Regions from separate parts of the Pseudoalteromonas galatheae genome, predicted to be linked through region 2. Evidence: predicted binding sites of a transcription regulator. Region 2 holds the regulator's gene; each other region holds the start of a gene.

Region 1 (10,065 bases), 940 kb from region 2:
TGGGATGGGGTAGACGCTTAACTAAGGGCTTTATCCCAGAAAAAGATCACTCAGGCCATCAAGGCAATGTAGGGTTAATGCATGAATCTAAAACAGCTTATCTTGGGGTTTGTACTGCTAGTAAGTACGATTGTTGGCGCTCAAACACCACAGATAACGATGTTACAGCGGGACGGCAAGGTAAATGAAATCCCTCTTTTAGATAACCGTTTTCGCATTGATTATAATATTGAAGAGATTACTTTACTGTTTTTTCGCGCACCTGGCACGCCTGCCGTGGTACTTGTGAAGCCTGATGGCAGTAAATATTATGCGACCAGTTCGCTAGATAATGATGCACTGCAATGGTACGACGAAGTCAGCTATGACTTGATCATTCTAAAAAATCCGACGCCAGGCCCTTGGCAAGTTATCGGACAGATCCAAAAAAACAGCCGCATTATGGTATTGGGTGACATTGAGCTCGAAGTTGAAGCTTTGCCTCCGTTATTGTTCCGTGGTGAAGTATTGAAGGTAACAGGTCGTGTGACCAATGATGGCGAACCGATAGATGTAGGTTACTTTCGGGATGTCGTGACTTTGTATGTAGAGTTCTCCAGCACCAATAACGATGAATATGCAAACTTTGGGGCAGGTACGCAAAGTGTAACCGACTTTAAAGATGATGGTCGCGAATTTGATGAAAGGCCCTTGGATGGAATTTTTACTGGTGAGTTTAAATTAAATTTTCCAGCAGGGGAGTGGCAGCCAGAATTTTTCATTGAAACGCCCATTCTAAAAAGAAGAGTGATTAAATCTCCCATTGTTATTGCTGAGCCGCCATTCAACTTTGAATTGATGCTTGCGGGCGAAAACGAGCTTGAACATGGTCTTACTATCACGTTAGACGACACGGTTATAAAGCCAGAAACTATCTTGTTACAAGGTAAAATCTTTTACCCCAATGGTGAAGAGCAGATGTTTACTTTAGATGCCGAAGAGCGACTTTATCGTCAGCTACCAATCAAGAATTATGACTGGGGTCGTTATAGCATAGAAATCTCAGCATTTGGTGAAAATATCAATGGCCGTGAGTTTATGGCTACGTTGCCAAACTATAACTTTGAAATTGAAAGGCCCATTGAAAAAGTGCCTGAGTTAGAAGCCACTGCGTTACCAGCAGCGAAACAACCCGCTCCAGAACCAGAGCCGACTATAAGTACAGCGCTATTAGTCAGTATTATCGTTGCTGGTAACTTAGTTGTATTATTGCTTGGTGGGTTAGTTATTCGCATTTTTGTGCAAAAAAAACCAATTAAGTTAAAAGTACCAATGTTAAAGAACCCATTTAAGAAAACCGAAGAAGTCATTGATCTTGATGATTTAGGGCCATCTGAAAATAACGCAGCAGGTAATGGTTCAAAAAATGATAAATCAGGTGATATTTTGAACCTTTCAATGAAAGATAACTAAAAAACACGGTTTTTTTTCAAAAAACGGTTGACTCATGAGGGGGTCATTCGTATTATTCACGCCGCTGTCAGGGAGCACACCTTACAGCAAACACTGCAAGAATATGACGCGGAGTGGTAGTTCAGTTGGTTAGAATACCGGCCTGTCACGCCGGGGGTCGCGGGTTCGAGTCCCGTCCACTCCGCCAACACTAAAACGAGTAAAATAATGTCATTAAGATATCTCTGCGGAGTGGTAGTTCAGTTGGTTAGAATACCGGCCTGTCACGCCGGGGGTCGCGGGTTCGAGTCCCGTCCACTCCGCCAGTTTGCATTTTCTTCTAAGCAAGCTTCATTGAGCAAAATCAAATAGCTCATTTTCTTTAGTCTTTCCCTTGTCATCATTGTCAAGTAACTCATTTTTCAACATAAGCTTATAATAATGTCGGTATAACTTTGCTCGTTGCAGCAAAGTGATAGTTCAGTTGGTTAGCTGTTGCCTTAGAGAAAGCGGCCAGTCACGCCGGGGGTCGCGGGTTCGAGTCCCGTCCACTCCGCCAGTTTGCATTTTCTCTTCTTAGTAGACTTCCTTTAGCAAAATAAAAAAGCTCATTTACGTTAGTCTTCCCTTTGTCATCACAGTCCAGTAACTTATTTTTCAACATAAGCTTATAATAATGTCGGTATAACTTTGCTCGTTGCAGCAAAGTGATAGTTCAGTTGGTTAGCTGTTGCCTTAGAGAAAGCGGCCAGTCACGCCGGGGGGCGTGGGTTCGAGTCCCGTCCACTCCGCCAGTTTGCATTTTCTCTTCTTAGTAAGCTTCCTTTACTATTAGAAATTAAAAATATAGCCCTACTACAAGTAAAATAAGCACAGTTTTGTCGTTTTGCAGCTTAGTGTAAAGAAAGTGGTAGTTCAGTTGGTTAGCTGTTACCTAAGTGGATAGCATTCAGCTAAGCCAAAAGACGATTATCTACGCGCCACACTCATTGTTTTACATCTCAGTTCTTGTCGCCTTTTATACAAATACATTTTGTAGATCTCATTTCTCCTAAGCAAAACACGATTAACTTAAAGCGCAAACTATGGTTATTTTTAACTCGCCTCTTTTCTAGCGATCTACTTGCGATCTGCCTTTATTTAAATATACTGTATATATAAACAGTATTTGGTGATGTATGGCGAATTATATAGATCTTCTTGAGCGTAAAAACTTGCTTTGGCGTGGACGTGGACAGGCCGCGCAGCATGATGTCGTCAGTACTCGCTTTGCTGCACTTGACGATTTACTGTGCGGTGGTTGGCCGCAACAAGGTGTGATTGGTGTGAAAACTGCAATGGGAATAGGAGAGTTAAGGTTGATATTGCCCCATTTTGTGGATGATAACCGTTTGAAGGTATTAATTAATCCTCCAGGACAAATACATGCCGCAGCATTGCATTATTTATCGTTAGATCTGAGTGAATTTATGATTGTACAGCCTCCAAGTGAAAAAGAAGCACTATGGGCTGCGGAGCAATGCGTAAAAAGTGGTGTGTGTAGTGCACTTGTACTTTGGCACGAAGCGCTTTCTATTGCTGCTGTAAAGCGTTTGCAGTTAGGTGCACAGGCGGGGAGTTGTAGGTTATTTGTTTTACATCAAGCACAGTACGCCCAGACTTTACCATTTACACTTTCAGTGGTTTTACAAGCACAGCACAGCAGCTTGGATGTGACAGTAAAGAAGCACAAGGGGCACTTTGCACATCGCAGTCTTAAACTAGAGAATCCCCATTATTGGCCAGAGCTTGAAAAGCCAAATCTACCTCATGTTAGCGATAATATAGTTGCACTTTCGGGCTATGAGCGGCGTTTAACGAGCTAGTTATGTGGTTATATCTCTATTTTCCTATGCTGCAACTAGAGGGAATGACGAAGCAAACGGTTTCCGGTGATTTTGTTACACCCGTTGTTATTATTGATGGCCGCAAAAACCAGATAGTGCAGTTAAATGATGCAGCGCAGCAGCGAGGTATAAAAATAGGAATGGGCCTTGGGACTGCTTGTGCATTGTGTACACAGCTTCATGTTTTGCCCTACGACGACTTGCTAGAAAGACAGCAGCTATTAGAAATTGCCAATATGCTTTATCAAGTAAGTGCAGATATTGTAATCGATGAACCTAATGGCCTTGTGCTTAAAGTCGATTCTATGCTTTCGCTCTATCATGATTTGCCAAGTTACTGGCAAGTAATATCTGGACAATTAGCGCAGCTTGGCAAGAGTTATTATTACGGCATGGGTGAGTCCACAATAATGGCTAAGCTCTTGGCGCGAGAGCGTTGCAATGTGCTTGTACTAACGCCTTGCCAAAAGCGTCATTACCTGAGGAAAATAGGACTAACACGTACAAGTCTAGACAGCCGGGTGATTGAGCTGCTTGCTCGCACCGGAGTTAAAAATGTGGCGCAGTTAGAGCAGTTTGCACTCAGTGAGCTGGCTAAGCGTTTTGATACTGAACTCGTACATTATGTAGGCTGCTTGTTTGGAAAACTAAAGGAAACCCTTAACTATTTCCAACCTGCGGAAACCTTTGAACTTACTGCACCTTTACTTTACGAAGTCGAAGTGATGGCTTGGTTAGAAAAGCCAATCGAACATTTGCTATCGCGTTTAGCGCTATTCCTACAGCAACGTAACTTGGTAACTCGAACGCTTTATTTTACCTTAGCACTTCGAGATAAAGAGGCTTTAGAGATCACATTAAACAGCGCAGAGCCTGAATATAAGGCGGCAAATTGGCAGCGCCTGTTAAACCTCAAGCTAGAATCCATAACCTTAGATGCGCCCGTACAAAGTGTTTCACTCAAAGTTGATGCTTTAGAAACGCAGCATGCCACAATAAAAGATCTTTTCTCAACGCAGCAAAGTGTGATGTCAGCGCAAGGACTGCGAGCTATTCTATGTGCCAAGCTCGGTGAGCAGGCAGTGCAAGGTTTACAGCTTACAGGCGATCCTCGTCCTGAAAAGGCCAGCACTTATAGCCATAAGCCCTGTTTCACGGCACTAGATAGTAAGTTAAGGCCCAACATTTTATTTCCGAAGCCACAGCCTTTATGTGAAAGAGTCAATATTATTTCTGGTCCAGAGCGCATCGCTTCGGGGTGGTGGGACGGTGAGCCGGTCCAGCGAGACTATTTTATTGTACAAAATGAACAAGCGCAGCGGTTATGGGTATTTCGAGAGCAAAATAATCATTGGTATATTCATGGAGTATTTAGCTAATGTCTTATGCCGAGCTTTTTTGCCAGAGCAACTTTTCGTTTTTGACTGGCGCATCGCGACCAGAAGAGTTGGTCAAACAGGCAGATTTTTTAGGTTATAGCGCCATAGCTATTACTGACGAATGCTCTTTGGCTGGCATTGTCCGTGCTCATGCTTATATTCGTGATCATAAGCTCAAGATAAAACTGATAGTTGGGAACTTACTAAAGTACAACAATATTGAATTGGTCGCTCTTTGTCCTTGCCAGCTCGCTTATACAGAGTTATGTCGAGTGATCAGTAATGCTCGCCAGCGAACGGAAAAGGGACAATATCGGCTTAGTGAGTGGGATATTATGTCGCTTAAGCATGTTTTATTGTTGTGGTTGCCAAAGGGGAACAGTCAAGATGTTCAATCATTGCAATGGCTGTGTAAATACCACCAAAATAGAATATGGATTGGCTACCGACGTAACTTGAGTGCAGAAGATATACATTACTTTACCCATTGTGTAAAACTGTCAAAAGCGTACCAAATACCTATTTGCGCTGTTGGTGGGGTGCTTATGCACTGCTCGTCTAGACTTGCGCTACAGCATACTCTGACAGCTATTCGACAAAACCGTGTGATAAGCGAGATCCCTGAGAAAATGATAAGCAATAGCGAGTCGGCACTGAGATCTATCTCTAAGCTTAATAAGTTGTTTTCACCTACCTTTCTTGAAGAAAGTGCCAATATCGCGAAGCGATGTGTATTTAATTTGGACTCATTGCATTATCAATATCCTCAGGAGTTAGTGCCTAAAGGCTTTACTCCAATGGCTTATTTACGCGCGTTGGTTGAAAAGGGTAAACAAGTTCGCTTTCCTGATGGCGTGCCGCCAGATGTAGAAGCCATTATTGATAAAGAGCTAGCGCTTATTGAAGCGCTTGATTATCCGTTTTTCTTTATCACTATTCATGACATTGTGATGTATGCAAAACAGCATCAAATCTTATACCAAGGGCGAGGTTCAGCCGCTAACTCTGTGGTCTGCTACTGCTTAGAGATAACCGCAGTTGACCCTCGGCAAGTGGGCGTATTGTTCGAGCGTTTTATTAGTAAAGAGCGTAATGAGCCACCCGATATAGATGTAGATTTTGAACACCAACGTCGTGAAGAGGTGATCCAATATATCTACAAAAAATATGGTCGTAAGCGCGCAGCATTAGCAGCAACGGTGATCACGTATCGTTTAAAAAGTGCCATGCGTGATGTTGGCAAAGCCTTGGGCATTGAAGTGGCGCAAATAGAGTACTTTATTAAGCATCTCAACCGCCGTGATAAAGGGCTTAACTGGCAGGCCCAATTAGTGGAGCTAGGGTTAGAGCCAAACTCATTAAAAGGTCAGCACTTTATTCAGTTGGTTAATGACATTATGGGGTTTCCAAGGCATTTATCGCAGCATGTTGGTGGTTTTGTTATCTCAGAAAGTCCATTACATGAATTAGTGCCCGTAGAAAATGCAGCTATGCCAGAGCGCACCATTATTCAATGGGATAAAGATGACCTTGAAACCCTTAAGTTACTCAAAGTCGATATCTTGGCCTTGGGTATGCTAAGCGCTATTCGTAAGTGCTTTGGTTATATTGCAGCGCATACCAAGCGAAACCTAGATCTTGCCCAATTGACTCGTATGCAAGACGACCCTTTGGTCTATAAGATGTTGCAAAAAGGGGATAGTGTTGGCGTGTTTCAAGTAGAGTCTCGCGCACAAATGAGTATGTTGCCAAGGCTGAAACCCGCTAATTACTACGACTTAGTGATCCAAATAGCAATTGTACGTCCCGGCCCTATTCAAGGTGATATGGTGCATCCATTTTTAAAGCGACGGGATGGTGAAGAGCAAGTGACTTATCCATCCGAAGCGGTTAAATCGGTATTAGAGAGGACCATGGGGGTTCCCATTTTCCAAGAACAAGTAATAAAACTGGCTATGGTTGCAGCTGGGTTCACTGGAGGAGAAGCTGATAGCCTGCGCCGAGCCATGGCATCATGGAAGAAAACCGGAGAGCTGATGCAGTTTAGAGAAAAGCTTATTCGAGGTATGCTGGCCCGGGGCTATGAAGCACAATTTGCTGAGCGGATTTTTGAGCAGATCTGCGGCTTTGGTGAATATGGTTTCCCTGAAAGCCACTCCGCTTCTTTTGCTGTGCTGGCTTATGCTTCTGCGTGGTTGAAATACTACTACCCAGCAATGTTTTATACTGCGTTACTCAATAGCTTGCCAATGGGGTTCTATTCGGCTTCACAGCTGTTGCAAGATGCATCAAGGCATGAGGTTAGTATTTTACCTATTTGTGTTAACCAGTCCGATTACGAGCACCAAGTCGTAAAAATACCAAGACAAGCATCGTTTGCGATCCGTTTAGGGCTTAGGCTTATAAAAGGGTTAAGTGAAACTGAAGCTCTACAATTATTACAGTGCAGACCTCAAGAGGGGTTCGCTAATATCGTGCAGTTACAGCAAGCTGGCATTACCAATAGCACTATTGAAAAGCTGATTTCTGCGGATGCTTTACATCACTTCGTGGATAGCCGTTATGCTGCTAGATGGTCACTTGCGGATCAAAGTAAAGCATTGCCACTATTCAGCGATATTGAAGAGAAAGAGTCGCAATATAGCCACTTTAACGCCACAGAGTTTGAAAACCTACAGGAAGATTATAATAGCACTAAAGTTTCCTTACGCACTCACCCAATCAAGCAACTTGAGCAAGCAAAGCTTATAGACCGAACGGTTAAGGCCAATCAACTGCTTTATCGACCGCATAAATCGTTAGTCACAGTGATAGGGCTGGTGACAGGAAAGCAAGCCCCGGGTACCGCAAAAGGCGTGACCTTTTTTACTTTGGAAGACGAAACAGGCAACATCAATGTGATTGTGTGGTCTGGTACTGCTCGAGCGCAGAAGCAAGCCTATATGGGCGCACAGTTATTAGAAGTAAAAGGTATAGTCGAGAAGGAAGGGGAAGTGGTACATGTTATTGCTGGTAGACTAATCGATAGAAGTGAACTTTTAGAGACGATGACAGTTAAAGCTCGAGCCTTTCATTAATTGTTTTTTAGTGATTTTTTGTGGCTTAAAGCAGAGAAATGTTGTTTTCGTAAATGCGCTCTAGATTCTTATAAAGCTAAAGCCCCAATAAAGAGGCGCTTTTGTCGCTTTTCCTCACTTTAGCCTTGGAGCAACTTCATCATGGCTGCTATAAAACCTTCTTGCTTGATTATTTGGTACTTTTGGCACGAGTCTGGGTTTTTCAAATCGTGGCATAGATATAATGTATTACGCTCAAGCGCAGGCTTTGGGTGTAAGTTTGAGTCAAATAGCACAGGATCAATACCAGGAAGGCCAGACCAATATACACTACTAGCCACAAGACCTAATTTCTCGTAAGTAATCAGTTGTGGTTTTGGCAAGGCAATGAATAGTATTCCAACGACTGCAAGTGTTATCCACTTACTCTTTCCCTTAGGTTTATCATTATCTATAGTGGTTTGTGTTTGCTGCGCTTGTGCGGTTTGTTGAGCTTTGATTGCCGCTATTTGTTGCGGTGAAGATCGGCGGTTTTTAGTTGTACTAGTTCGTTTTTTTTGATTGGACTGTACTTGACCTAAAAGCGATTGTTTTTTTGATGGTTTTGCCATGCTTTAAGTAGCCTTTTAGTTGCAGGTCTCTATAATGCTTCTATGCTAAGTATAATAGCCTATTTTTATATTACAGCCTACGGGAAAGGACTATGGATCAAAGTATCTCTATTTTAATCGTTGATGATGTAGGGACAGTTCGCAGCTTTTTACATCAAACCTTGATGCATTTGGGCATTGATCATGTTCGAGAAGCCTCAACAGCAACACAATGCGTAAAGTCATGTGAAGAGCAGCATTTTGACATTGTCTTTTTGGATATTGAACTGCCAGATGGTGACGGTAAAGAGTTGATCGCAACACTCAATGAAATTAACCCGAGTGTTAATGTCGTTATGGTTTCAGCTCACTCCACAGTGGATAATGTAAAAGATGCGATTGAGCGTGGTGCAAAAGGGTTTGTCGTAAAGCCATTCTCACCAAAGAAAATCGCGGCTATGTTGAAAAAGTTTTACCCAGATTTAGAATTGGCATAAGACACCAACGGTTTTATTTTTTGATACCAAGGTGCATAAATTACAGATATAAAAAAACCGACTTGACGTCGGTTTTTTCAATCCAGCAACAAATTAAAGTGCTTTGATCTTAGCAACTAAACGGCTCTTATGACGAGCAGCTTTGTTTTTGTGGATTAGACCTTTAGTTGCGTAACGGTCTAGGATAGGTGCAGCAACAGCGAATGCTTGAGTTGCAGCTTCTTTATCACCAGCTTCAATTGCAGCGATTACTTTTTTGAAGTATGTACGCATCATTGAACGACGGCTTGCGTTGTGCTTACGACGCTTTTCGCTAGTGATAGCGCGTTTTTTTGCAGACTTGATGTTAGCCAAGGTTTGCTCCTAACAATCTTAAAATAAGCTTAATTTAAAGGCCGAGGAATATGCCTGTTTTAATCGCAAAAGTCAATATAAATTAACAAGCGCGGCCTAATGTTCAACACCCAAGGCTTGACTTGGGCTATTCTCAATTCTTAACCTGCACAAATTAAATAACGCTGCGATGCGACGCTCTTACTTTTATTGCAGGCAAGTAAACCCGTAATATCCCAAGTTGCACTAATAATTTGAAAAGCGTAGCTTCACAAAGTGCCTTGAAAATCTCAGGTCTGAACCAAAGTAAACAGTCTAATTTCACTAGGTGAAACAGGCCTACCAAGGTTAATGGCGCGTATTGTATCAAAGCTGACAAGGCACGCCTAGTGCTAAATGCACAACGACTGTGGCATAATCTGCCGCGATTCACTGAATTTAGGAGTTAAGGTGGCAAAAGGGTTATTTAAATCGGGTATGATTGTCAGTGCCATGACTATGATTTCGCGGGTTTTGGGCCTCATTCGAGATGCTGTAGTTGCAAATCTGTTGGGCGCTGGACTGGCTGCTGATGTATTTTTATTCGCCAACCGGATCCCTAATTTTTTACGTAGACTATTTGCTGAAGGCGCGTTTGCTCAGGCATTTGTACCTGTTCTTTCAGAAATTAAAGAAAAGCATGGCGATGATAAAGTAAGGTTATTTGTTGCACAAGCCGCTGGCACGCTTGGTACAGTGCTCTTTATCATCACCATTTTGGGGGTCGTCGGTTCGCCTGTCATTGCGGCGTTATTCGGTACAAGTTGGTTCATAGACTGGTGGCAAGGTGGTGCAGATGCCGAAAAGTTTGTGCTTGCCAGTGCACTATTAAAACTCACCTTTCCCTATTTATT
Region 2 (10,065 bases):
AAGTTCCGACCTGCACGAATGGTGTAACCATGGCCACGCTGTCTCCACCCGAGACTCAGTGAAATTGAAATCGCAGTGAAGATGCTGTGTACCCGCGGCTAGACGGAAAGACCCCGTGAACCTTTACTACAGCTTGGCACTGAACATTGACCCTACATGTGTAGGATAGGTGGGAGGCTTTGAAGCAGGAACGCTAGTTTCTGTGGAGCCGACCTTGAAATACCACCCTTGTAGTGTTGATGTTCTAACTTAGGCCCCTGAACCGGGGTTGAGGACAGTGCCTGGTGGGTAGTTTGACTGGGGCGGTCTCCTCCCAAAGAGTAACGGAGGAGCACGAAGGTTTGCTAAGTACGGTCGGACATCGTACGGTTAGTGTAATGGTAGAAGCAAGCTTAACTGCGAGACAGACACGTCGAGCAGGTACGAAAGTAGGTCATAGTGATCCGGTGGTTCTGAATGGAAGGGCCATCGCTCAACGGATAAAAGGTACTCCGGGGATAACAGGCTGATACCGCCCAAGAGTTCATATCGACGGCGGTGTTTGGCACCTCGATGTCGGCTCATCACATCCTGGGGCTGAAGTCGGTCCCAAGGGTATGGCTGTTCGCCATTTAAAGTGGTACGCGAGCTGGGTTTAGAACGTCGTGAGACAGTTCGGTCCCTATCTGCCGTGGGCGTTTGAGAATTGAGAGGGGCTGCTCCTAGTACGAGAGGACCGGAGTGGACGAACCGCTGGTGTTCGGGTTGTGATGCCAATTGCATTGCCCGGTAGCTACGTTCGGAACTGATAACCGCTGAAAGCATCTAAGCGGGAAGCAGGCCTCGAGATGAGTTCTCACTTTGACTTAGAGTCAACTGAAGGGCCGTTGAAGACTACAACGTTGATAGGCGAGATGTGGAAGTGCTGTGAGGCATTAAGCTAACTCGTACTAATTACCCGAGAGGCTTAACCATACAACGCCAAAGTGGTTTATAAGCGACAGAAGTTAATAGACTGAAGTAGACAGAAGAATTTAATAAGCTTTTTCCAGATTTATATTAATGAAGGATACTTCATTAATGAACAGAATTTCCTGATGACCATAGCGTTTTGGAACCACCTGACCCCATGCCGAACTCAGAAGTGAAACAAAACAGCGTCGATGATAGTGTGGGCTTCCCATGTGAAAGTAGAACATCGTCAGGGCCAAATAAAAGAAACCCGTTGCAGAAATGCGACGGGTTTTTTTGCATTTGAAGTAAAGTACTACCATGTAGTATCTCCCCTTCGCTTATCCATGCGCTCATTTCCCCGAACTGCGAAGCGTTGCTTCGGTTTCTTGTCACCCAAACTCAGAAGTGAAACAAAACAGCTCGAAGGCGAGCCCCGCGAAGGGTCGGCCCCGGTCAATGATAGTGTGGGCTTCCCATGTGAAAGTAGAACATCCTACTTCGTAGCGAGCCAAGGCCTTATTAAAGGTCGATTAACAGCATTCATCCATGATTCTAATCGACATTAGTACATCCATGTACGTCAAACCCGTTGCAGCAATGCGACGGGTTTTTTGCTATGTGGGGCATAGAGATTTGAGATATAAAACCTCGCGAGGTAAACTCGCTCCTACCACAGCATCAGCACTGAGCTGCGTGGTCGGAGGTGGTTTACCCGCCGAGCTGTTGGGCTCCCCAAACAAAAAGAATAAAACATCCTACTTCGTAGCGAGCTAGGACCTCATTGAAGGTCGATTAACAGTATTCATCCATGGCTCTAATCGACATTAGTACCTCCATGTACGTCAAACCCGTTGCAGCAATGCAGCGGTTTTTTTGCTATGTGGGATTTGAAAAGAACATATCACAAGCAATCAACACATCGCGAGGCAAGCTCACTCCTACAATAGCATCAGCACTGAGCAGCATTGTGGGAGCGCCGATAGCTTGTAATGAAAAGAACACAGAGTCAGTCTTTGCTTGTTTTCGCTTACGCTTAATAGCAATTAGTCTTAATACGTGCTCAATTAGCAGGAACAGATCTGACGCTAATAGTGTTAAAAATTTCTCATTTAGAACAAATAAATAGAAAAGTTTCGCCTTGCCTAAATGGATGTAGGTACCTCGTTGATAGTGGATACAGTAGTGGTGTTATCTACAAGGTTTTCTCGCCTCAAAAATGGAGCGTGTAATTATGCTAATTGGTATAAAATATGTTGAATAAAGAAACATTTGCGATTTTTTTTTGAGCTGTATATACTTACAGTAAATAAACCACTGTATGGAATACCAGTTAATGCGTCCTCTAACGAAACGACAAGAACAAATCTTTGAATTAATAAAAGTATTCATAAAAGATACTGGCATGCCTCCAACTCGTGCTGAAATAGCTGATGCTTTGGGTTTCAAGAGTGCAAACGCAGCAGAGGAGCACCTTAAAGCTCTTGCTAAAAAGGGAGTTATTGAAATGGTCCCAGGAGCAAGTCGTGGAATTAGACTTGTTGAGGATGAACCTGAGCAACTAGGCTTACCTATTATTGGCCGTGTTGCAGCTGGAGAGCCGATACTGGCAGAGCAACATGTTGAAAGCCACTTTAATGTGGATGCCAGTTTTTTTAAACCGAATGCTGATTACCTTTTGAGAGTTAATGGTATGAGCATGAAAGATATTGGGATTATGGATGGTGATCTACTAGCGGTCCATAGCACTCAAGTGGCTGAGAATGGCCAAGTGATAGTTGCTCGTGTAGAAGAGGACGTGACTGTTAAGCGCTTAGAAAAGAAAGGAAAGAAAGTTCTCTTGCATGCTGAGAATGAGGAATTTAAAGCGATCGAAGTGGATCTAGAGCATCAAAATTTCTCTATTGAAGGATTAGCCGTAGGTGTGATCAGAAGCGCCGACTGGATGTAGTTTATGAGGGCGAGCGTAGCGTTAAATATCAAGTTGCGCTCGCTTTAACTATATATAGTGAAAAAAGTAATAATTAACTTTTCTAACTGTGTGAAAGTAAGATAATTATCGTGACTTTTCCATATCTCAATATTTTTTAGTTTTCTGATCTTTATACACAATTTTTCATCACTCTTCGTTTTACTACCAGTAGCCCCATTTTTGATTCTAAATTCAGTCTTCTCAAAAATCTTGCATTTTGTTTATTTTTTGACTAATTGGTTAATAGTCGTGCAGTAAGTCTATGTACAAATAGGCAATATGACAGTCATCCAATAATAACAAAAGGCAACCATGAGTCGCCTTGAAGGAGACGTCAAATGAAAATTTGTCGATTAGTTGTAGCATTGATCGCAGTGCTAATCGCCATGCCCTCACTCGCTAACAGCGCTTACAATATGAGGCAAGGCGTTACAGACATTAGCCATCAAGTATACGAGCTTCATATGACCATATTTCTAATATGCTGCGTCATTGGGGTGATTGTGTTTGGGATTATGTTTTGGGCGCTTTTAAAACATAGAAAGTCAAAAGGCGTTGTTGCAGCGCAATTTCATGAAAGCACCAAAGTGGAGATACTTTGGACTGCTATTCCCTTCCTGATACTCATTGGCATGGCAATACCAGCTACAAAAACACTCATTGCTATGGAAGACACTAGCAAAGCTGATTTAACGATTAAAGTTACGGGGTCGCAGTGGAAATGGCACTATGAGTACATGGGACATGACGTCGAATTCTATTCTTTACTATCCACTCCGAAAGAAGAAATCAGTGATCTTAAGGAAAAAAATGAAAATTATCTGCTCGAAGTAGATAAACATCTGGTTATCCCTACTGATAGGAAAGTTCGTTTTTTGATGACATCTGATGACGTTATTCACTCTTGGTGGGTGCCTGATTTTGCTGTGAAGAAAGATGCCAATCCGGGCTTTATAAATGAAGCATGGACTAAGGTAAATGATGAGGGAATTTACAGAGGCCAGTGTGCTGAATTATGTGGAAAAGATCATGGCTTTATGCCCGTCGTCGTCGAGGCTGTGAGTCCTGATCAATTTGATAAATGGCTGGAGGGGGCTAAGGAAGAAAAAGCAAAAGCAGAAGCAGAGTCACAAGCAGTAGCCCAGCAAACTCTTACCAAAGAAGAGTTGATGGAGGTAGGTGAACAAGCTTACATGGCTTACTGTGCTGCTTGCCATCAACCTACAGGGCTTGGTCTACCGGGGGTCTTCCCTGCAATGAAAGGGAGTAAAGTTGTCACAGGAGATGTTAAAGAGCATATAGATATTTTGCTTTTAGGTCGGCCTGGGACTGCCATGCAATCTTTCGCAAAGCAATTAACGATCAAGCAGATCGCAGGGGTAATTACCTATAAAAGAAATAGCTGGGGTAACGACACTGGTGATGTTATTCAACCCAGCCAAATTCAGCGTGAGATAAATGCATTAGAGGAGAGTAAGTAATGAGTGCCATCGTAGAAGAACATTCACACCATACGGCTCCCAAAGGTATTAAGCGCTGGTTGTTTACAACAAATCATAAAGACATTGGAACATTGTATTTATTGTTTTCACTGACCATGTTTCTAATTGGTGGTGCCATGGCTATGGTGATTAGAGCTGAGCTTTTCCAGCCTGGTTTGCAGCTTGTAGATCCACATTTTTTTAATCAAATGACGACAGTTCACGGGCTAATAATGGTATTTGGAGCGGTGATGCCCGCGTTTACCGGCCTTGCTAACTGGATGATCCCAATGATGATAGGAGCTCCTGATATGGCGCTCCCGAGAATGAATAACTGGAGCTTTTGGATACTACCGTTCGCGTTTGCAATTTTACTGATGTCATTATTTTTGGAAGGTGGTGGGCCCGCTTTTGGTTGGACTTTTTATGCGCCTCTCTCTACAACGTACAGCAACGACAATACCGCATTTTTTGTGTTTTCTGTACATATAATGGGTATTAGTTCCATCATGGGCGCTATTAATGTGATTGTGACCATTGTTAACTTAAGAGCTCCGGGCATGACATGGATGAAGCTCCCCTTGTTTGTCTGGACTTGGTTGATAACCGCATTCCTTCTGATAGCAGTTATGCCAGTACTTGCTGGCGCTGTGACTATGGTGCTGACCGACAAGTTCTTTGGGACAAGTTTTTTTGATGCTGCAGGTGGTGGTGATCCAGTGATGTTCCAGCACATATTCTGGTTTTTCGGCCACCCTGAAGTATATATCATGATATTACCCGCCTTCGGCATAATTTCTACGATAGTACCTACATTTTCAAGAAAGAAACTGTTTGGCTACGCATCGATGGTTTATGCAACTGCATCGATCGCATTGTTGTCGTTTGTCGTTTGGGCTCACCACATGTTTACCACAGGTATGCCTTTAGCTGGTGAGTTGTTTTTTATGTATGCAACTATGCTCATCTCAGTACCCACTGGCGTTAAGGTTTTTAATTGGGTAGCTACGATGTGGCGAGGCGCAATTAGTTTTGAAGTACCCATGTTGTTTGCCATTGCATTTATTGTGCTTTTCACAATAGGTGGGTTTTCAGGGTTGATGTTAGCGATCACACCCGCGGATTTCCAATATCACGATACTTACTTTGTTGTCGCTCACTTCCATTATGTGTTAGTTACTGGGGCTGTGTTCTCAATAATGGCCGCAGCATATTATTGGTTACCAAAATGGACGGGGCATATGTTTGATATCAAATTGGCTAAATTTCACTTTTGGTTCTCCTTGATTAGTGTGAACGTATTGTTCTTCCCTATGCACTTTGTTGGTCTTGCTGGCATGCCTAGGCGGATCCCAGATTATGCTCTGCAGTTCGCTGATTTCAACGCGATTATTAGTGTTGGAGGGTTTGCTTTTGGTCTTTCTCAACTGCTGTTTGTTGCAGTGGTTTATAAATGTATAAAAGGCGGGGAACAGGCTCCTGGAAAAGTGTGGGATGGGGCTGAAGGGTTGGAGTGGCAAGTACCATCTCCAGCTCCTTATCATACCTTTTCAACGCCTCCGGAGATTAAGTAATGCAACATGGACGCCTGCTTAGGAAGCTTATTTTGTTGACGCTAGGCATGTTTGCTTTTGCCTTTGCACTGGTTCCTCTATACGACGTTTTTTGTGATGTCACTGGCCTCAATGGTAAACCATCCATGGAAGTCGCAAGGCAGAGCGAGTCAATAGCACAAAGTCGACAAGTAGATGTGAGCTTCACAACGCATAGTCAAAGTCAGGCGCCATTTAAGGTCGATGCCGTTGAACATTCGGTTAGTGTTCAACCTGGAAAGCTAACCGATGTGAAGTTTATTGCAAAAAATCTGAGTGATAACGAGCGTGTGTTGCAAGCGATCCCTTCAGTGTCCCCTGGGAAAGCTGCAAAGTATCTACACAAAATGGCCTGCTTTTGTTTTGATCAGCAACCGATGAAAGGCAAAGAAGAAGTTGAATTTGTCTTGAGATTCTATGTAGATACGGAGCTTCCCATTGATGTTGAGGAACTCACGCTTTCATATACGTTGTTTGATATTACAGAGCGAGTTAGCAAACAAGACAGTGATGGGGTGAGTATGCTAGCCGCTCAAGAGGAGTTCAAATATGAACCATGAACAAGAAAAATATTACGTACCTGAGCAAAGCCCATGGCCGATAGTCGGTGCTTTTGCGTTGTTTTTCATCGCTGTTGGGGCTGCACTTACCATTATTCAGCTAAACTCTTCTGGGAACAGTGGAGTAATGTTACTGCTTGTGGGTATTGCTGTGCTGGTATATATGCTGTTTGGTTGGTTCAGGAATGTGATCCAAGAATCTCAAACCGGATTATATTCTGCCCAAATGGATCGTTCGTTTAAGCAGGGAATGGGATGGTTTATCTTTTCTGAAGTTATGTTCTTTGCAGCTTTTTTTGGTGCGCTTTTTTATGCACGGATGATTGCTGTTCCGTGGTTAGGTGGTGCAAGCAACAATGCCAGTACAAATGAGGTTTTATGGCCTCAATTTGAGGCTGTTTGGCCATTGCTCACAACACCAGATGGAACTGTTACTCAAGCTATGGGTTGGCAGGGACTTCCACTTATCAATACTATCATTCTATTAGCATCATCAGTAACCCTTAGCTTTGCTCATGTAGCTTTGGAAAAGGAGCAAAGGGCGAAAGTAAAGGCGTTTTTGGGGCTAACTGTACTACTTGGAATTGCATTCTTAACGTTGCAAGTGGAAGAGTATATTCATGCCTACCAAGATCTTGGGTTAACTCTGCAGTCGGGAGTATACGGCAACACATTCTTTTTACTTACAGGATTTCATGGGGTTCATGTCACACTTGGCGCGATCATTCTGTTCGTTATATGGATCAGAGTGTTGAAGGGGCATTTTACCGCTAAGAACCATTTTGCTTTTCAGGCTGGGGCTTGGTATTGGCATTTTGTTGATGTGGTTTGGCTATGTCTATTTGTATTTGTTTATGTGTTGTAACACCGGGTGAAGAGTGTAGTTTTATAAGATCAAATTGAGCTGCAAGACAAATTATAAGTAGCACAGCTATTGAAGCATAAACTCTTTTTTGCAATAGCTTCGCCATTGACTCTTGTTGCTCTGACTTGAGCATGACCAGCATAGCTTTAAATAAATTAAAAAAAACGAGCAGTAGTAATACAACAATAATAATTTTAATCATAAGGGGTGTCCGATGGATTTAGGTGCACTTTTTAAAGGTAGATCAAAAACCCCCATATTGGCAGCGTTAATCGTTGTTCTCTTATGCGGTTCACTTTCTTATTGGCAATTGCAAAGAGCACAGCAAAAACATGTGCTGCAGCAAAAAATTGAGAGAAAAAAGGCGCAAGACGTAATTAACGGACCGCAAGCAACGCCCCTGCCGCTCACTCAAAGTATTAATGCTGAGGTTTCGATAACAGGGAGCTTTGTAGACGGTGCTGTTTGGTATTTAGATAACCAAGTTGTAAAAGGCCGGATTGGTTTTGATGTGATTGGTATTTTTAAAATTTCCAAAACTGATGAGCACTTGGCTGTTAACTTAGGCTTTGTGCCGCAACAGGCTAGTCGCGTACCTACCGCTTTTTCTCTTCCAACCGGTACAGTTTCTCTACCTGTTTATATCAAATCTAGTGAAAACAAGCGGTTCACACTAGCCAAGTCTGCAGTAGATGAGGCGACAAGACAACCTGTGATCCAGTACATTGATGTCAATTACTTATCTAAGGAGTCAGATAAACCTCTTTTACCTTTAATCGCCTATATGACTAAAAATAGGTTGGCTGGAACTGAGCCTCACTATCAGCCTGTAGTAATGTCACCGCAAAAACATGAAGCTTACGCTTTGCAGTGGTTACTCATTGCCTTGGCCGCGTTGGTTATTGGCTGGAAGCTTTCAAAAAAGGAGATTAAAAATGTCTAAAAGTGCAGCGTGGTTTATAGGGCTATTCGTACTCCCAGTGTTGTTGGCATTTATTGCTTTAAAAGTCGGCTGGATACCTGATGGTACCACTAATCATGGTGAATTTTTAAGTCAGGAGGTTCGTCAATCAGAGCTAGCGCTAGAGACCGAATGGAGTATTGTTTATCAGCGACCAAAGCAGTGCAATAAGCAATGCTCTTTACTACTCGACAGCTTACCTAATTTGTATTTAGCACTTGGGAAAAACCAGCAAAAAGTATCGCTTGTGGTATTACAAGATCAAAATGAAAAAAGTATTGAGTTCGCAACTTCTTTACCGATACACCTCAACCAGCTAGAAGATAATTATCTATATTTGGTTGATAATAAAGGGTTATTTGTACTTAAGTATGCACCGGTAGATAGTTTAGAAGCAATGCGAAATGTACAAAAAGGGCTTTTGAGTGATCTAAAGAAACTATTGAACTACTCTCGCTCTAGTTAGGAGGTAAATATGTCCAAGGTAAGAATAAAAGTCGCAGTATTTACCTGTTTTGTTGCAATAACAGTGGTGACACTTGGTGCTTTTACGCGTTTAAGTGATGCAGGACTTGGGTGTCCAGATTGGCCTGGGTGTTATGGCTTTCTAACGGTACCAAATGAGAGTCATGAATTATCGGCAGCCAAAGACAACTTTCCACATTTAGATGTGGAAGAAGAAAAAGCTTGGATTGAAATGATCCATCGCTATTTTGCCAGCTTTCTTGGGTTACTTATATTAGTACTTGCATGTGTGAAACTGTTTAGTAAGCGAGAAACGGAGGGTCCTAGTCGTCATTATTACTTGCTGTTATTGCTCGTGTTATTTCAAGGGGCACTCGGCATGTGGACCGTGACTATGAATTTACAGCCAGTCATCGTGATGGGTCATTTGCTAGGGGGGTTTAGTATTCTTGCATTGCTGGTGTTATTGGTTCTAAGGCTGAAATACAACACTATTACTGCTAGCGTAACTAAGCTTACCTATCGCTTATGTTATGTGGCTCTTGGTGTGTTGATTATCCAAATTGCGTTGGGTGGGTGGCTTGCCGCCAATTATGCTGCACCGCATTGTACTGGGTTGCCGCTCTGTGACAATCTGCAACTTTTTTCGTGGCAGAGTTTATTGACGCTTCCAGAAGCCTCAGCGACTTACGAGTTTGGAGTGCTACCGTTCGAATCTAGAGTATCTATTCACTTCATCCATAGGGTGTGGGCAGTCACTACTGTTTTAATGCTACTTGCAGCGTGCTGGCCGTTGCTCAAAGTTAGTCAGAATCAAATACTCAGACGCTCAGCGCTTGTCGTCTTAGCTTTAGTCTCTATACAAGTTTTGGTGGGGGCTGCAATAGTACATTTCCAGTTTCCTCTACTGTTGACACTATTCCATAATTTCATGGCGGCTATGGTGTTATTAGCAATGGTTAGATTGTGCTTTTTTATCAGTCTGGCGCAAAAAGTTGGGGGAAAGTATGTATCAATTAACTAATTTTCCAGAGCTCCAAAAAGCAACTACGCTATTCAAAGCTTATTTTGGCATGTGTAAGTTCAAAGTAGTATGTATGTTGGTGATCACTGCGTGGGTCGGGATGATGTTAGCACCACAAAGTGATAAAACATTATTGGCACAATTCATGAGCTTATTTGGCATTGGTTTACTCTCAAGTAGTGCAGCAGCTGTAAATCATATAGTAGATAGAGAAA
Region 3 (10,065 bases), 2.2 Mb from region 2:
CCAAAGTAACTCATCTTGTTCCCTGGATTACTTCCTTCAACTTGTTGTTTTGCCCGCATTATTTGCGGGCTTTTTTTTGCCCGAAATTTGGCACAAGCTCAACATTACGCTCCACGCTTTCTTTAACACTCGGTCATTTTGCGGTTTTTATTTAGTGTTTGGCTTAAAAGACGAGGCAATCTACAAATTGTTTAAGCAACATATAACCCACACAGGTAAGTTACCTCAGCAGTGATGGATCTTGCTTGAATTTAGCTGACACAAAATAATGGATTTGTGCAAACGCGATTTGCAATAAGTGAGTGTAGAAATGAAATAGCCGAGTTAATACTCGGCTATTATGAAGAATAAAGGTGTTTATTACCCAACTTAGATCATTCTGGCTTGCTTAGCTCAAAATGCATATAGGCTTTGTCAGAGACAATACGTCCTCTTGGCGTGCGTTGAATAAAACCTTGTTGGATCAAAAATGGCTCTATCACATCTTCGATGGTTTCTTTTTCTTCTCCAATTGCCGCAGCAAGGTTATCCAGACCAACCGGGCCACCGGTAAACTTTTCAATGATTGCTAGCAGATATTTGCGGTCCATATAATCGAAGCCACATTTATCAACATCGACCATATCCAGCGCTAAGTGCGCAATCTCTTCAGTGATAGAACCATCGCCCTTCACTTCAGCAAAGTCTCTTACCCTGCGTAGTAAACGATTTGCTATTCGTGGTGTACCGCGCGCTCGACGCGCTACTTCAGTTGCGCCCGACTCGCTGATCTCCAAGTTTAAGTGATACGCTGAGCGAGTAACAATCGCAGACAAGTCCGCAATCGAGTAAAACTCCAAGCGCTGCACAATACCAAAACGGTCTCTCAATGGTGAGGTTAACGAACCGGCACGTGTCGTTGCGCCAACCAAAGTAAAAGGCGGTAAATCCAGTTTAATTGAACGTGCAGCAGGACCTTCGCCTATCATGATATCCAATTGGTAGTCTTCCATTGCAGGATAGAGAATTTCTTCCACCTGAGGACTTAAACGATGGATCTCGTCAATAAATAACACATCCCCCTCTTCAAGGTTAGTGAGCAATGCGGCCAAATCTCCCGCTTTTTCAAGCACAGGTCCCGAGGTGGTTTTAATATTCACCTCAAGCTCGTTTGCAACAATGTTCGCAAGCGTAGTTTTACCTAAACCAGGGGGACCAAAAATCAGCAAGTGGTCTAAGGCTTCTTGCCTTGAACGCGCCGCCGCAATAAAGATTTCCATTTGCTTTTTAACATGCGGCTGACCGGTATAATCGTTCAGTAGTTTAGGTCTAATCGCCCTGTCAACTAAATCTTCATTACCTTGGACCTCAGGTTCAATTAATCTATCTGCTTCAATCATAGTTACATCATCGATTTAAGAGCATCTTTAATGATACTCTCGGTCGTCATGCCTTCTCTGTTTACGGCTTTTACCGCTTTTTGTGCTTGAACTTGTTTATACCCTAATGCCATTAAGGCTGCAATCGCTTCATCTGCTGGGGTATCACTTACCGTCGGATGCTCTTGCGGCGCAAGTACAGCGGCATCGCTAAACGGTGTGAGTAAGTCATTGCCAAAGTCTTTTAACTTATCTTTCATTTCAAGTACTAAACGCTCAGCGGTTTTTTTACCAACTCCAGGGATCTTAACCAAAGTAGTTGCATCGCCATGATTCACGCAGCTAACAAATTGCTCTGCAGACATACCCGACAAAATTGCAAGACCGAGCTTAGGGCCGACTCCGTTTGCTTTAATTAACGTTCTAAACAATGCACGTGCGATCTTGGTATTAAAACCAAACAGTAACTGCGCATCTTCACGCACCACAAAGTGGGTAAATACTGAAACCGGCTCGCCCACGCTTGGTAATTCATAAAAACAAGTCATAGGCATTTGTACTTCATAACCTACACCTGCAACATCAATTAATATTTCTGGTGGCTGCTTTTCTAACAGTGTTCCGCTTAATTTTCCTATCATGGTTATCTCAACCTTCCTCTTACGGTTTTACGAGCTGCGCCTGCCATTTTTATTAAGTTTTGCCTTGAGTGCGCGTGACAAATCGCCACAGCCAACGCATCTGCTGCGTCAGCTTGGGGTGTGCCAGGCAATTTTAATATGCGCTTTACCATTTCCTGTACTTGGGCTTTGTCTGCACCACCGGTACCCGCAACGGCTTGTTTAACTTGTCTTGCCGAATATTCACTCACGACCACTGACTGCATGGTCGCCGCAACAATGGCCGCACCTCGCGCTTGACCAAGTTTTAAGGCTGAACTTGGATTATGCGCAACGAACACTTGCTCAATCGCAAAGTCGCTCGGCGAAAACTGCTCTATGAGCTGTGTGATCCCTTGATAGATCATTTTTAATCGAGTGGGAAAGTCATGTTCACCAACTTTAATGCAACCGCTCCCCAAATATTGGAACTTTGCACCTTGGTGAGCAATCACACCATAGCCTGTAAATCTTGACCCCGGATCAATTCCTAAAATGACAGCCAAACGCATCGTCTCTTGATTTTTTGGTTATAATGCCAAAATACTGTATAGATTACCAGTTATAAGCTAGTACATAAGATCAAAAAAGGCGACCTAAGCCGCCTCTTTTACACCAGGTTGACGAACTTACTCGCCTTCACCTTGCTCTACTAACTGCTTTTCGATTGAGATAGCAAGCTCTTTTAGCGCATCTGGGTTTGCAGGGCTTGGTGCATCCGTCATCAAGCACGACGCTTGCGTTGTTTTCGGGAACGCAATAACGTCACGGATGTTGTCAGTGCCACACAGTAGCATCACCAAACGGTCAAGACCGAATGCCAAACCTGCGTGTGGAGGCGTGCCATACTTCAGAGCATCGAGTAAGAAACCAAACTTCTCTTGCTGCTCAGACTCTTCAATGCCAAGGATCCTGAACGCTGCCTGCTGCATTTCGTTGTTGTGAATACGAACCGAACCGCCACCTACTTCGTAGCCGTTAAGTACCATATCGTATGCATCAGAAAGTGTACCTGCTGGGTTTGCTTCAAGTTCCGAAGCACTTACGCCCTTAGGTGCAGTAAACGGGTGGTGTACCGCGTGTAGGTTGCCTTCGTCGTCTTCTTCGAACATCGGGAAGTCAACTACCCAAAGTGGTGCCCACTTATTAAGATCAGTAATTTCTAAATCAAGACCAATCTTCAGACGTAGCGCGCCCATCGCTTCATTTACGGTATTGCGCTTGTCTGCACCGAATAGAATAATGTCACCTGTGTTTGCGCCTGTGCGCTCAAGCAGTGCATTGATCACTTCTTCGTTCAAGAATTTAGCAATTGGCGACTGTACGCCTTCGATACCTGCATCACGGTCGTTTACTTTCATCCATGCCAGGCCTTTCGCACCATAAATACCTACAAACTTAGTGTATTCATCGATTTGCTTACGTGAAAGTTGTGCGCCACCAGGCACTGACAGTACTGCAACACGACCTTTTTCGTCGTTCGCAGGGCCGCTTAGTACTTTAAATTCAACGTCTTTTACGATGTCTGCAACGTCGATAAGCTCAAGCGGGTTACGTAGGTCTGGTTTGTCCGAACCATATTTGCTCATCGCTTCGCTGTACGGCATCACTGGGAACTCACCCAAATCAACGTCTAGGAAAGACTGCCACATTTCGCGGATCATTTTTTCTGTCACACTACGAACTTGATCTGAGCTCATAAATGACGTTTCGATATCTATCTGAGTGAACTCTGGCTGGCGATCGGCACGTAAGTCTTCATCACGGAAACATTTTACGATTTGATAGTAGCGGTCAAAACCAGACATCATTAGTAGCTGCTTAAATAGCTGCGGCGACTGCGGTAGCGCATAGAAACTGCCTTTGTGAACACGACTTGGTACTAGATAGTCGCGTGCACCTTCAGGTGTCGCTTTCGTTAGTACTGGCGTTTCAATGTCTAAGAATGCATTTTCATCCAAGAAACGACGCACAAAGCTACTCGCTTTAGCACGCATCTTAATGCGATCGCTCATTTCTAGACGGCGTAGGTCTAAATAACGGTACTTAAGACGACGCTCTTCAGAGTTTTGCTGATTGAAGTCAAGCGGTAATGGTTCTGAACGGTTGATAATGGTTAAGCCAGTGCCTAAGATCTCAACTTCACCGGTTGCCATGTCTTTGTTTACTTGGCTTTCAGGACGCGCACGGACAACACCTTTGATCTGAACACAGAACTCTTGGCGCAACGTATTCGCTTTATCCATTAAGCCTTCCACTTCAGGATCGAATACCACTTGCACAAGCCCTTCTCTATCTCTTAAATCGACAAAGATTAGGCCGCCAAGGTCACGACGTTTATTGATCCAACCACATAGTTCAACTTCCTGATCTACATGGCTCTTATTTAGTTTTCCGCAGTATATAGAGCGCATAAAATTCCTGTCAGTCCAGTTTGCTCTTACGACTAATCACTTCTCACCACACAATATGAATTCACAGTATTGGTAAGCCAGTCGCTAAGACTCATTTTCAATAACCGCCAATTATATAAAAATACGCTGCATTGTCATCCTCAATCTAAGGATCTGATACACTATTCACACATTTAATCGTTGTTTTGATCACTATGTTGTATCTGGGTTGCCCACAATGGAGTAGCGCACACTGGAAAGGTCGAGTATTTTCCAGCCATTGTAGCGCCACAAATATGCTCAAAGAGTATGGCCAAATTTTTAATAGCGTTGAAGGTAATACGACTTTTTATGCCGATCCAAATCCGCAGACCGTATTAAAATGGCTAGAACAAGTGCCTGATGACTTTCGCTTTACGTTTAAAATTCCTAAGCGTTTTAGTCATGAAATGGCACTTAGCCACTGCCAAGATGAATTATTGACTTGGTGTAAAAACATGGCACCGTTGTTCCCTAAATTGGGCGTGTTAATGCTGCAATTACCTGCGCAGTTTGCGCCTGAACATATAAATAAAATGCGACAATTTTTATCTTGGTTGCCCAAATCACTAACTGTTGGTGTTGAAGTACGACATTGGGACTTTTATCGTAAAGGTGATGCTGAGCGCAGATACAACCAATATTTAATCGAAAATAACTACAATCGCATCGTGATGGATACTCGCGCACTCTTTAGCGAGCCTGCCAGTACCCCTGCGATAGTAGATGCACAACAAAAAAAGCCGCGATTGCCTGTACATGCTATTGCTACAGGAGACAGCCCAATTCTGCGATTTGTTGGTTGCTCTCAGCTTGAGTCTAATAGAGACTTTTACCAGCCTTGGTTAACTAAACTCAATCAATGGCTCAGTGAAGGTAAATCACCTTATGTGTTTTTCCATACCGCAGACAATTTTGATGCGCCATTTTTAGCAAGACAATTTATTGCTGATTTAGAGATACATCATCAAGTAAGCAATCCATTCCCCGCTGAAAAAGAAGCAAAGCAAGAGGCGCTGTTTTAATGTCCCATCCCTATTTTTTAAACTACTCCGAGCAAGTCCAAACTCAAGTCACTCAGTTAATAGAGAGCAAACGACTCAGTGTGTTTTTCAAAAGCCGCTATCCTGAACCGCATCAAATCAAAAGCGATAAGCTACTTTACGAATATGTAGAAGGATTAAGACAACAGTACTTAAAAAATACCCCACGGGTATCGCAGGCCAAGTTTGAGAAGCGCAACAATATGGTATTGAATGCGTTAGGAACACATACGTTCAAAACCACACGGCACGGGCAAAAACAAAAAACGTCGCACCAAATACACATCGCAGCGCAGTTAAAACACGCTCCCGAGGCGGTGTTACGAGCATTGGTTGTACACGAGCTAGCGCACTTTAAAGAGAAAGACCATAACAAAGCGTTTTACAAGCTTTGTCAGCACATGGAGCCCAACTATCATCAACTTGAGCTAGAATTACGGCTATTTATGCTGATGTGTGAGACAGAAGGAAACACCAATTACACTTAACTTAAGTGTAATTGGTGTTTTGAGAAATTAGCGTTTACAGCTTGGTGTAAATCCACCCGCACGCGCTTTGTTAGCGGTTGTTTGGGCTGTTATCATGTTGGCTTGTAATTGCTTAATTCGGTTTTCTGGCGCAGGGTGCGTCGACATAAATTCTGGTGGACGCTGTTCGCTCATTTTCGCCATATTTTGCCAAAGTGCAACAGAGCCTTCAGGATTAAAGCCTGCCTTAGCCATTAGATCTAAGCCGATAACATCCGCTTCGCTTTCATGAGAGCGGCTAAATGGCAGTGCTACACCGTACTGTGCACCAAGACCTAATCCCTGCATAATGGCATTGCGATATTCGATATTATTCATTTCAAGTACCGCTGCACCTGCTTGCAGACCAAACTGCAACACACTGTTTTGCGAAACACGTTCATTAGCGTGTTCGGCAATAACATGCCCTACTTCGTGACCCATAACCGCCGCAAGTTGATCTTGGTTTTCTGCAACTTTGAGAATCCCCGTGTGAACTCCGATTTTACCGCCGGGTAGCGCAAATGCATTGGCAGAGTCATCTTCAAATACTACGACTTCCCATTGCTGGTTTGCGTAGTTTGCTGGAAGTTGTGCTATTAAGGCATTTGCAATACACTTAACGTAGCGATTGGTTTTAGCATCAGTATCGACTTTTTGCTCTTGCTTCATTTGTTCAAAGCTCGCAACACCCATTTGGTCCATTTGCTGCTCTGAATAGAGCGCTAACTGAGTGCGTCCGGTAGGCGATGTTTTACAACCGGCAAGCGTTGCCGCTACGGCTATCGCGAGAACCAGTTTTTTCATAACTTGTTCCTTTTCTTTTTTACAACTTAAGTTTCTCTAAGTTTACCGCAATTTCGTCACTTAACGAGACTAACTTAGTACAATATAAAAAATTTTTCATGAACTTCTGCTGATCACAACGCCGTCTTTTCGCTGCTCTACTCCAGTGCATCGAGTACCATCTCCATATAAAGCGTCTCTGATTGGTGTATTTATTCTGCTTAACATTAACAAGGTAACAATACCAACATATGAAGTCATCAACACTCCCCGCAATACTGTTGCCATTACTGGCTAGTATTGTTGCGATAACACCATTAGCCATCGACTTGTACCTACCTGCGATGCTCGCGATTGCAGACAGCTTGAATAGCCCGCTCGAGCAAGTGCAGGTTTCTCTTAGTAGTTATTTGGCAGGCTATGCTGTCGGCATGATGGTGTTCGGCCCCCTTGCAGATAGATTCTCAAGGCAGACGTTAGCTATTTGGGGTTTAGTCGGGTTTACCGCATCATCAATTGGGCTTGCACTAACAAATGACATTGATATGTTTTGCTTCTTGCGGGTCGTTCAAGCATTTTGTGGTGCCGCAGCGACTGTTGTTGTACCAGGCGTGATCCGCTATTATTACAAAGAGCATACAGCCAAAGGGATGTCTTATGTGTCGATGATCATGATGATCGCGCCACTTATTGCCCCCTCACTTGGTGCGTTGATCTTGTTGTACTTTGATTGGCACGCCATTTTTTGGTTTTTAGCGGTTTATGCAGTATTGGTTATCATCGCATTACAGTTTTTCTGTATTGCAATTCCAACCAACGCCGATGTACCGCTTAGCTTATCGTTTTTCTTAAAAAATTACCGCATTGTGTTAACACAAAAGAAGGCCCGCTACGATATTCTTTCTTCAATGCTGGCATCATTTGCATTCTTTTGCTTTTTAACCTCAGTTTCATTTATTTATCTTGAGTATTATGGTGTGTCGGAACAGCTTTTTGGAGTGTTATTCGCCATGAATGTGATTGCATTGATGCTTGGTAACTTTGCCAACACGCGTTTAGTACCAAGGCTTGGTTCTAGAAAAATGCTCAATATCGGTCTTGCGATTGGTGTTGTCTGTTCCACACTCTTGGTCATACTCAGTAGCCAATCCGTCTCGGTTTGGGTGTTAGCTTCTGCCATTGCACCTTTGATGATGAGTTTGGGGATCATTGCCAGCAACGCTGATGCGCTGATATTACTGAGTTTTGAACATCAAACCGGTACCGCTACCGCGGTGATAGGCACGCTACGATTTGGTAGTGGCGCTTTGGTCGGCCCTTTACTTGCGCTCGCGGTTCCTGAGTCACCTATGCCGTTCTCGAGCTTTATGTTCGCTGCCATTGTGCTGACCATCGTCTGCCAGTTGCTAAACAGGCGCTTTGAGAAAAGCCTCAGCGCCGAAGAGGTAAGCAAGTAATCAAAGAAAAGCCCCGATTTACGGGGCTTTTCTCTAAAGTCATTATTACATCATCTTAATTTAGTTCTTTATCTTTCCAAAATTTAGTGCCTTTTACTGTTGCTTGCAGTGCTAAACCACTTTCAGTAAAGGTGTACACAGTAACATCGCCATAATAGGCTTCGCCTTCTACCGACCCGCCCTTTTTAGCGGCTTTAGCTGCAGCATCTGCATTTCCACCAAACGTCCAACCTGACGTAACAAACTTATTCATTGCTTCAGGAGTATGGAATACCATCACAATACGATAATCTTTTACACCTAGACCAAGGCCGACACCACCTTCAGCCATATTCATATAAGTGTTACTTCCCACTGTATTATCGTGTACGACACCGTAACCTGTTCCAGCAGCAACAAATAACAGATTAATATTGGCATTAGAAAAAACAGCATAGCCCGGAGCTGCCGCTAGTTGCGAGCGTGTATCCGGCTTTTTGCTGTAAAGCTGAGTAAGTACATCGTTTTTCATATCTAGGATGGCACGTTGCTTTTCAACCTTGTCACCATCACCCATTGAAGCACATGCACTAAGCATGACGGCCAAAAAGCCAGCCATTAAATGTTTAACGTTTACCATAGGTTTTTCCTTTCCTGCATTAAATTAAAATAACACGACCTATCATAGACGCTTAGTTTGAATGCTGGATTAATCTAGTCACTGAGGTATGTTTCAAGCCTTACCAAACCAGCGGCAAAGTTGCGCTTACCCGTACCTAAACGGAAATGGCACTCACTCTCCAATAGAAATAACTTTGCGGGTAACAATAGCGTACTCGAGGTCTCTGCAAATTGACGTGACCACTTTTCAGAATCTCTTACTGAATTAATCTTCAGCAATGACAACACCCCGCCATGTGGCTCAACCCAAGTTACTTTTTGCGAGTATAAACTGACAAATTCACGCATCAATTGAACGTTATTTGCAATGATGCTCGCATTATGCGCTAAAATAGTTTCACTATGCAGTAATGCGGTCGTCGCCAATAAATCGTCCACTTTACTGCCACAAATGCTTAAGTAGCTTTTACCGGCCAGCAGCGCATTTGCTAGTGCTTTCGAACCGCAAATTGCCCACCCTACTCGGATCCCAGGCAAGCCCATACTTTTGGATAATACGCCTAACGTAATCGACCGCGGATAAGCCGAAAACCGTCCACTTACTGCGCGGTCATCGCCATGGCTCTGTGCTGATACTTCATCACTTAAAATGTAAGCACCACACTGCTCTGCCAGCTGTTGTATTTGTCCAACTTCATTGTCAGTCAAACCTGTGCCCGTTGGATTATGAGGAGCGTTGACGATAATGAGTTTGGTGTTTGTCGTCACTGCGTTTTTGAGTCTTTCTATATCAAACTGCCAGTTGTTCTCTTCTCGCAATGGCACGGTGTTGACGATAGCGCCAAACTGTTTGGGGAGTGTTGCAAGCGATGGGTAACTTGGTGTGCAGACCACCACCTCATCTTGTGGCTCTAGTAACTGCGCCATCGTCGTGAAAATAGCTTCTTGAGCACCGTTAAACGTCACGATTTGATTAAGATCTACACACACAGTCGTCGGCAGATGATAAGCTTTAATCGCCGCTTTTAGCCCTTCACTGCCCGCAATCGGATTGTAACCCAGTTCAATGTCTGGCATTTTGCCGCCACTAAGCTCAATAAGTTCACCGAGCGTGACGCCTTGAGCGCAGGAATCACTCAAGTTGACGTCGATTGGAGCAGCCAAGCTTTGACTAAACTTAATGTGTTCAGGTAATACTAATTCCATTCTTTAACCTAAAAAATC

The links. Region 2 encodes LexA, which represses DNA repair genes until DNA is damaged. Its sites were predicted from a motif close to TACTGTATNNNNATACAGTA; they were not measured.
Region 1: imuA (translesion DNA synthesis-associated protein ImuA) is a predicted target of LexA. The motif match lies at 2,579-2,598, and genes of this name have one in related genera.
Region 3: ruvC (crossover junction endodeoxyribonuclease RuvC) is a predicted target of LexA. The motif match lies at 2,562-2,581, and genes of this name have one in related genera.

Annotation. Positions count from the first base shown of each region.
Region 1 covers NZ_PNCO02000001.1:2,468,153-2,478,217, reverse strand. Annotated here, with positions in the region: gene CWC29_RS10910 (TIGR03503 family protein) at 82-1,452, shown strand; tRNA gene CWC29_RS10905 (tRNA-Asp) at 1,563-1,639, shown strand; tRNA gene CWC29_RS10900 (tRNA-Asp) at 1,681-1,757, shown strand; gene imuA (translesion DNA synthesis-associated protein ImuA) at 2,610-3,296, shown strand; gene CWC29_RS10890 (Y-family DNA polymerase) at 3,299-4,696, shown strand; gene CWC29_RS10885 (error-prone DNA polymerase) at 4,696-7,773, shown strand; gene CWC29_RS10880 (hypothetical protein) at 7,893-8,363, opposite strand; gene CWC29_RS10875 (response regulator) at 8,456-8,839, shown strand; gene rpsT (30S ribosomal protein S20) at 8,933-9,193, opposite strand; gene murJ (murein biosynthesis integral membrane protein MurJ) at 9,623-10,065, shown strand, end outside.
Region 2 covers NZ_PNCO02000001.1:3,412,333-3,422,397, reverse strand. Annotated here, with positions in the region: rRNA gene CWC29_RS15250 (23S ribosomal RNA) at 1-954, shown strand, start outside; rRNA gene rrf (5S ribosomal RNA) at 1,073-1,186, shown strand; gene lexA (transcriptional repressor LexA) at 2,267-2,881, shown strand; gene coxB (cytochrome c oxidase subunit II) at 3,241-4,383, shown strand; gene ctaD (cytochrome c oxidase subunit I) at 4,383-5,957, shown strand; gene CWC29_RS15225 (cytochrome c oxidase assembly protein) at 5,957-6,535, shown strand; gene CWC29_RS15220 (cytochrome c oxidase subunit 3) at 6,525-7,400, shown strand; gene CWC29_RS15215 (DUF2909 family protein) at 7,306-7,602, opposite strand; gene CWC29_RS15210 (SURF1 family protein) at 7,615-8,343, shown strand; gene CWC29_RS15205 (transmembrane cytochrome oxidase associated protein) at 8,336-8,827, shown strand; gene CWC29_RS15200 (COX15/CtaA family protein) at 8,837-9,850, shown strand; gene cyoE (heme o synthase) at 9,834-10,065, shown strand, end outside.
Region 3 covers NZ_PNCO02000001.1:1,246,291-1,256,355, reverse strand. Annotated here, with positions in the region: gene ruvB (Holliday junction branch migration DNA helicase RuvB) at 375-1,379, opposite strand; gene ruvA (Holliday junction branch migration protein RuvA) at 1,382-1,999, opposite strand; gene ruvC (crossover junction endodeoxyribonuclease RuvC) at 2,002-2,523, opposite strand; gene aspS (aspartate--tRNA ligase) at 2,647-4,431, opposite strand; gene CWC29_RS05495 (DUF72 domain-containing protein) at 4,707-5,474, shown strand; gene CWC29_RS05490 (M48 metallopeptidase family protein) at 5,474-5,980, shown strand; gene CWC29_RS05485 (M48 family metallopeptidase) at 6,008-6,805, opposite strand; gene CWC29_RS05480 (hypothetical protein) at 6,902-7,045, opposite strand; gene CWC29_RS05475 (Bcr/CflA family multidrug efflux MFS transporter) at 7,036-8,241, shown strand; gene CWC29_RS05470 (lipid-binding SYLF domain-containing protein) at 8,297-8,860, opposite strand; gene CWC29_RS05465 (aminotransferase class I/II-fold pyridoxal phosphate-dependent enzyme) at 8,935-10,047, opposite strand.